DNA from 3 places in the Actinocorallia herbida genome. Region 1 is predicted to be linked to each of the others. Evidence: riboswitches for the same ligand, from Rfam matches in the RefSeq annotation. Region 1 holds a riboswitch; each other region holds the start of a gene.
The links. Region 1 has a riboswitch for cobalamin ahead of EDD29_RS42650 (ribonucleoside-diphosphate reductase subunit alpha). Riboswitches for the same ligand answer to the same signal wherever they lie in the genome.
Positions count from the first base shown of each region.

Region 2: it holds a riboswitch for cobalamin, as region 1 does, so the genes downstream of both, EDD29_RS35580 (putative cobaltochelatase) here and EDD29_RS42650 (ribonucleoside-diphosphate reductase subunit alpha) in region 1, are expected to answer to the same signal.
Region 3: it holds a riboswitch for cobalamin, as region 1 does, so the genes downstream of both, EDD29_RS38845 (ABC transporter substrate-binding protein) here and EDD29_RS42650 (ribonucleoside-diphosphate reductase subunit alpha) in region 1, are expected to answer to the same signal.

Region 1 is NZ_RJKE01000001.1:9,345,124-9,347,434, reverse strand. It holds gene EDD29_RS42655 (RNA polymerase sigma factor) at 1-808, shown strand, start outside; cobalamin riboswitch at 1,019-1,219, shown strand; gene EDD29_RS42650 (ribonucleoside-diphosphate reductase subunit alpha) at 1,310-2,311, shown strand, end outside.
Region 2 is NZ_RJKE01000001.1:7,824,210-7,826,520, reverse strand. It holds gene EDD29_RS35590 (helix-turn-helix domain-containing protein) at 1-132, opposite strand, end outside; gene EDD29_RS35585 (ATP-binding protein) at 295-717, shown strand; cobalamin riboswitch at 786-921, shown strand; gene EDD29_RS35580 (putative cobaltochelatase) at 958-2,311, shown strand, end outside.
Region 3 is NZ_RJKE01000001.1:8,565,573-8,567,883, reverse strand. It holds gene EDD29_RS38850 (FecCD family ABC transporter permease) at 1-92, opposite strand, end outside; gene EDD29_RS38845 (ABC transporter substrate-binding protein) at 89-1,117, opposite strand; cobalamin riboswitch at 1,175-1,359, opposite strand; gene EDD29_RS38840 (ATP-binding protein) at 1,450-2,311, shown strand, end outside.

The sequences.
Region 1 (2,311 bases):
GGTGCCGGAGGCGACGATGGCGCAGCGGATCAGCCGGGCCAAACAGGCGATCCGCGCGTCGGGGGCGTCGTTCGCGCTGCCCGCGGAGGCCGAGCTTCCCGAGCGGGTGCGGGCGGTCTCCCGGGTGCTCTATCTGGTCTTCAACGAGGGCTACACCAGCAGCTCCGGCAGCGAGCTCACCGCCCCGCCGCTCGCGGACGAGGCGATCCGGCTTACCAGGCTGCTGCACGCCGCCCGGCCCGGTGATCCCGAGACCACCGGGCTGCTGGCGCTCATGCTGCTGACCGACGCCCGCCGTCCGGCGCGCACCACGGCCGACGGCGACCTGGTCCCGCTGGGCGAACAGGACCGCGCGCTGTGGGATTCCCGCCTCATCGCCGACGGCCTCGCCCTGGTCGGCGAGGCGCTGAGCGGCGGCCCCCTCGGCCCGTACCAGCTCCAGGCCGCGATCGCCGCGGTGCACTGCGAGTCCCCTTCGGTCGCGGAGACCGACTGGCCGCAGATCCTGGGCCTCTACGACCTCCTGCTCAGGTTCGACCCGAGCCCCGTCGTCTCCCTCAACCGCACCGTCGCCCTCGCCATGGTGCGCGGCCCCTCCGTCGCCCTGGAGACCCTGGCCGCCCTCGCCGAAGACCGGCGCCTGGCCGACCACCACCGCTACCACGCCACTCGCGCCCACCTCCTGGAACTGCTGGGCGACGCCCCCGCCGCCGCGGCCGCCTACCTCCAAGCCGCCCACCGCACCCGAAGCCACACCGAACACCGCCACCTCTCCTCCCGCGCCACCCACCTCCACCCACCCGAATGACCGGCCTCCCCACCCCACTTCGCCCACCCGGTCCGCCCCACACCGAAAGACCCGCCCGCCCCTCCGACCGGGTGCTGGGCTGAGCCCGGTGGCTTGCGACCGGGGCGGGATCGAAGGGTTGTCAGGTGCGGAGGTGGGGCTGGGGTGCTTGGAGGTGGGCGGGATGGGGACTCTAGATGTTGAGGTTGTTGGGGGGTGGGGGTACTAGATGTAGAGTTCTCTTGCGTTGGTCCGCCCCTTGGGGGTGGGGAAAGAGGGAACCCGGTGGGAATCCGGGACTGCCCCGCAGCGGTGAAGGGGAACGGAAGCCGTCACAGTGCACTGGGTCCGGGAGGGCCTGGGAAGCGACGGCCGGTAGGCGAGAGGTGTGCGCCCCTGAGTCCGAAGACCTGCCTGCGCTTGTTTCGTCCATAAGCCTCGAGGGAGGGCGGCGGACGCGTGCGCGGAGATCGCCGTGCGCCGTCCTCGTGCGCCTTCGGGCAGTGCTACGAGGGAGAGCAGATGACGGTGACGGTGGCGGCGCACGACCGCGAGCAGGCCATCCGGGAGGCCGCCGCGCGGGTAGCGACGGATCCGGACCAGTCGCGGGTGGCGGCGGGGCTGCTGGCGGAGCTGATCGAAGACGAGGCGGTGGCGGAGGGCGCCGTGTCGTTCTCGGCGGCGGTCGCGCTGGCCTACGGGCAGGGGCTGCTGAACGAGCGGACCGCGGCGTTCGTCGGCGCGCACGCCGGGGAGCTCGACGCGCTCGTCGACGACGCGGGCGACGCGCGCCTGGAGTACTTCGGGATGCGCACGGTCTACGACAGGTACCTGCTGCGCCACCCCGTCACCCGCAAGGTGATGGAGCGGCCGCAGTACTTCTTCCTGCGGGTGGCGTGCGGGCTCGCCGACACGGTCGCCGAGGCCGGGCGGCTGTACGGGCTGATGTCGCGGCTGGAGTACCTGCCGTCGTCGCCGACGCTGTTCAACTCGGGGGCGGCGCGGCCCCAGCTGTCGTCGTGCTTCCTGCTGGACTCGCCGCGCGATGAGCTGGAGTCGATCTACGCCAGGTACGGGCAGGTCGCGCGGCTGTCGAAGTACGCGGGCGGCATCGGGATCGCCTGGTCGCGGATCCGCTCGCGCGGTTCCCTGATCCGGGGCACGAACGGGCACTCCAACGGGATCGTGCCGTGGCTGCGGACCCTCGACGCGTCGGTCGCGGCGGTCAACCAGGGCGGGCGGCGCAAGGGCGCGGCGTGCGTCTACCTGGAGCCGTGGCACGCCGACGTCGAGGAGTTCCTCGAGCTGCGCGACAACACCGGCGAGGACGCCCGGCGCACCCACAACCTCAACCTCGCGCACTGGATCCCCGACGAGTTCATGCGGCGGGTGGACGCCGACGCCGACTGGTCGCTGTTCGACCCGAAGGAGGTGCCCGAGCTCGTCGACCTGTGGGGTGCGGAGTTCGACGCCGCCTACCGGGCGGCGGAGGAGGCCGGCAAGTACGTCAGGCGGGTGTCGGCG
Region 2 (2,311 bases), 1.5 Mb from region 1:
CAGGCGGGACACGGTCGCGCGCGACCAGCCGAGCCGGTCGGCGACGTCTTGCAGGGTGAGGCCTTGGTTCTCACGAAGGCGTCGAAGCTCGCGCGCCAAGCGGCGCCCTCGTACGGTCGGACGGTAAGTCATAGGGACGAGTGTGCTGCCGTCTTGCGTTTACGTACATAAGAAACCAAGAATCTTCGCGAACTCTGTTGCACCGGTGAGATTCCCACGACAGCCTAACCATCGTGACTGTTCGGGAACGCCGCGTATTCGGCGGCCCGCTACGGCCCCGGCGAAAGGGCGGTTGTGGAGCTGGCAAGGGACCTTGGACGCACCTGGGCGTGGACGCTGCCGACGGACGCGACCTGCGCCCGGACGGCCCGCCGGCTGGTCCGGCAGACCCTGGCGGAGCTGGGCGTCGGCGACGAGGCGGTGGACGACGCGGGGCTCATGGTGAGCGAACTCGCGACCAACGCGCACCAGCACGCGGCCGCGCACGCGCCGCACGAGCTCTGGATCTCCTGTCTCGACGAGTTCGAGTTCTCCTGCGCGATCTTCGACGGCCTGCCGACCCGTGATCTGCCCCTGGAGTTCGGCCGCGGAGACTACGGCAGGGGGCTCAGCATCGTCGCCGAGCTGAGCAAAGGCCGCTGGGGCACCGAGGCGGCACACGCGCGGCTCGATCCCCGGGTCGCGGGGAAGGCGATCTGGTTCAGCTGCCCCCGTTAATGCGAACTTTCTACAGGTAAGGGAGAGTTCCGTCCTGAGTGGTGCACGCCGTCCGATTCGGTGCTGTCTCGTCACTGCGCGGCGCGTGTGGGATGCTCTTTCCGGCGTGTCTCTCCGGAGGAACCCGGTGTGAATCCGGGGCTGTCCCGCAACTGTGACCGGCGTGAGCCGGGAGTCAGGAACTCCGGCCGCCGTGCTCAGTTCACCCGATCGGGCGAGGAAACCCGAGGGAAGGACGCCGTGCCGTCACACCGGTTCGCCGCGTACCCGTTCAGCGCCGTCGTCGGCATGGCCGATCTCAAGCTCGCCCTGCTGCTCAACGCGGTCTCACCCGCCGTGGGAGGGGTCCTGGTCAGGGGGGAGAAGGGCACGGCCAAGTCGACCGTCGTGCGCGCGCTCGCCGCGCTGCTGCCCGACCTGCCCGTCGTCGAAGGCTGCCGCTTCTCCTGCGACCCCGCAGCACCCGACCCCGAATGCCCCGACGGCCCCCATGCCGCGCCCGCCGCCGCGGTCCGCCCGGCCCGGCTCGTGGAGCTGCCCGTCGGCGCCTCGGAGGACCGCCTCACCGGCTCCCTCGACCTGGAACGCGCGCTCACCGAGGGCGTCCGGGCCTATGAGCCCGGCCTCCTCGCCGCCGCGCACCGCGGCGTGCTGTATGTCGACGAGGTCAACCTGCTGCACGACCACCTCGTGGACCTGCTGCTGGACGCCGCGGCGATGGGCCGCGCGTTCGTCGAGCGGGAAGGCGTCTCGGTGCGGCACGCCGCCCGGTTCCTCCTGGTCGGCACCATGAACCCCGAAGAGGGGGAACTGCGCCCGCAGCTCCTCGACAGGTTCGGGCTGACCGTCGAGGCCGCGGCCACCCGTGACCCCGCGGAACGCGCCGACGTCGTGCGGCGCAGGCTCGCCTATGAGGCCGACCCCGAAGGCTTCGCGCTGTCTTACCTGGAGCAGGAGACGGCGCTCAGCGCGCGGATCACCGCCGCGCGTGCGCTGCTGCCCGAAGTGGTGCTCGGTGACGCCGCGCTCGGCGCGATCACCGCGATCTGCGCGGGCTTCGACGTGGACGGGCTGCGCGCCGACCTCGTCACGGCGAGGACCGCGCTCGCGCTCGCCGCCTGGCACGGCCGCCTCGACGTCACCGAGGAGGACGTGCGCCAGGCCGTCCGGCTCGCCCTGCCGCACCGCCGCCGCAGGGATCCGTTCGACGCCCCGGGCCTGGACGAGCAGCGGCTGGACGAACTCTTGGAGGAGAACTCCTTCACCCCCGACGACGACCCCGGCCCCTCGGGTGGAGGAGCGCCTCCGCAGGCCGACGGCGGGGAGTCCGATGGGCAGGACTCCCAGGAGTCCGATGGCCGGGGACCCGAAGGGCAGGCTCCGCAGGACGCCGAAGGGCAGGGCGGTAGAGGAGAGGGCGCCCCGACACCCGTCCCCCAGCAGTCCTCGGCGGGGCGGCCCTTCCGGCCAAGGCTCTTCACCGTGGACGGGGTCGGGGAGGGCGCGCCGGGACGCAGGTCCAAGGCGCGCGGCACCACCGGACGCGTGACGGGCGCCGCCACGGGGACTCAGGGGCCGGTCCATCTGACCGCCA
Region 3 (2,311 bases), 780 kb from region 1:
GCGGGGCCGATGGTGATCGCGATCGCCACCGAGACGGCGAGGGCGACGGCCCCCGCCGTCCACAGCAGGGGTCCGCGCGGCGCGGCTCTCACCCGGCGAGCCCGAAGCGGCGCAGCGCCTCGGCGACGAGCTCGACGCCTTCGACCGTCCGGATCGTCGGGTTCATCGCCTGCCCGCTGAGCAGCACGTACCGCTGGTTCTTGACCGCCGTCATCTCCCGCGTGACGGGGTGGCCCTCAAGGAACCCGATCTTCTTGGCCGCGGTCTCGGCGGTCTGTGATCTCCGGGTGAGGTCGCCGATGACCAGGACGTCCGGGTCGCGTTCCGCGACGGTCTCCCAGTTGATCTGCGGCCACTCGTCGGTGGTGTCGTCGAACACGTTCCGCAGCCCGAGCTCGTTCGTGATGACGCCGGGCGCGCCGCAGCAGCCCGCGAGATACGGTGCCTCGGCGTTGGCGAACCAGTACATGACCGACACGTCCGCGCCGGTGGCACTGTCCGCGGCGGCCTCGAGGCGGCCCCGGAGCGAGGCGACGAGGTCCTCGCCGCGCTCGGGGACGCCGAAGATCCGGGCGAGGTCGCGGATCTCGCCGTAGATCGCGTCCATGGTCAGCGGGGTGGTGCGGGACCCGTCTCCGGTGCCGCCGTTGTCCTTGCCGACGCAGTCCGACGGCGACAGGTAGGTCGGCACGCCCAGCTGCTCGAACCTGTCCCGTTCCGCGACGCCGCCCGTGCCGAGCGTGGAGGCGAAGGACGCGGCGACGAAGTCGGGCTCGGCGGCCAGGACGCGTTCGAACGACGGGGCGTTCTCGGCGAGGCGCGGCACGCCTGCGTCGGCCCCGGTGAGGCTTTCCGGCAGTGGGTCGGTCCAGGTCGCCGTCCCGGCGAGCCGGTCGGCGAGGCCGAGGGACAGCAGGATCTCGGTGACGCCCTGGTTGAGCGAGACGGCCTGCCGCGGCGCGGCCTCGACGGTCGTCTTCGCCCCGCAGTTGTCCAGGGTGAGCGGGTAGCCGGACGGCCCGGACGCGGTGGTCTCCGCCTTTCCGGAATCGACGGCGCAGCCCGCGGCGAGGACGGCGAGCAGGGCGAGGCAGGCGGTGGGGCGTGCGAAGGGCACGGTGATCCTTCTGGCGTCGAGGGCTCAAGCGCGGAGCCCGTCCGTACGGGGGACGCCTCCCGGAGGAGGCCGCCAGCAGGTCTTCGGACTCGGGTTCCGCCGGACACGGCGCCTTCCCGGGGATCGCTCCCCAGTGGCCTGATGCCGTGCCCGTCACCCTCACCGCTGCGCGTCAGCTCCGGATTCGCACCGGATTCCCTGGCCCGTGCAGAACGGGCGCGACTGGCCCGGCGAAGCTATCAGGAGGCTCCGGGCCACCCTGACGCGACCCTGAGAGGGAATGGGGGTGGTTCCCCGATGCGCGCGGGCCGTGGAGGGTGTGGAATCGGGGGATGGGGTCAGAGGGCATCGTCCGGCTGGAGCGCCGCCGGGACGGCAGGTTGCTCGCCGGCGTGTGCGCGGGGCTGGCCGGGCAGTTCGGGCTGGAGCCCGTTGTCGTGCGGCTGGCGTTCGTGGTGCTGGGCGCGGCGGGGGTGTACGGGATCGCGGCCTATGCCGCGTTCTGGATTCTCACCCCCGCGCGCGACGAGGAGCGGCGCAGGCGCGATCCGGCGCAGCTGCTCGCCTACGCGCTCCTCGGCGGCGGCCTTTCGCTGCTGACGGGGGTGTCGGGGCTGGCCCAGATCGCCCTGTGGCCGGTCCTGGTCGTCGGGATCGGCGCGGTGATCCTCTGGCAGCAGGCGGGGCGCGACCAGCGCGAGCGCTTCGTCTCGCTGCCGCAGGGCATGTGGTGGCGCAGCCTCCTCGGCGCGCTGCTGGTGACGGCGGGGATCGGCGGGTTCTTCGCGCAGCGGGTGTCCCCGCAGGACATCCCGCAGGTGCTGCTGGCCACCGCGATCATCCTCACCGGGGTGACCGTCGTGATCACCCCCTGGCTGGTGAAGCTCTGGCAGGAACTCGACGCGGAGCGCGCCGAACGCGTCAGGTCGCAGGAGCGGGCCGAGGTGGCGGCGCACATCCACGACTCGGTGCTGCACACCCTGACCCTCATCCAGCGCAACGCGCACGACCCGAAGGAGGTCGCGCGGCTCGCCAGGTCCCAGGAGCGCGACCTGCGCGCCTGGCTGTACCAGCCCAAATCCGACTCGTCCCGGATGTTCGCGGCGGCCGTCCAGGAGACGACCGCCGAGGTGGAGGACCTGCACGGCGTCCCGATCGAGGTGGTCTGCGTCGGCGACTGCCCGCTCGACGACC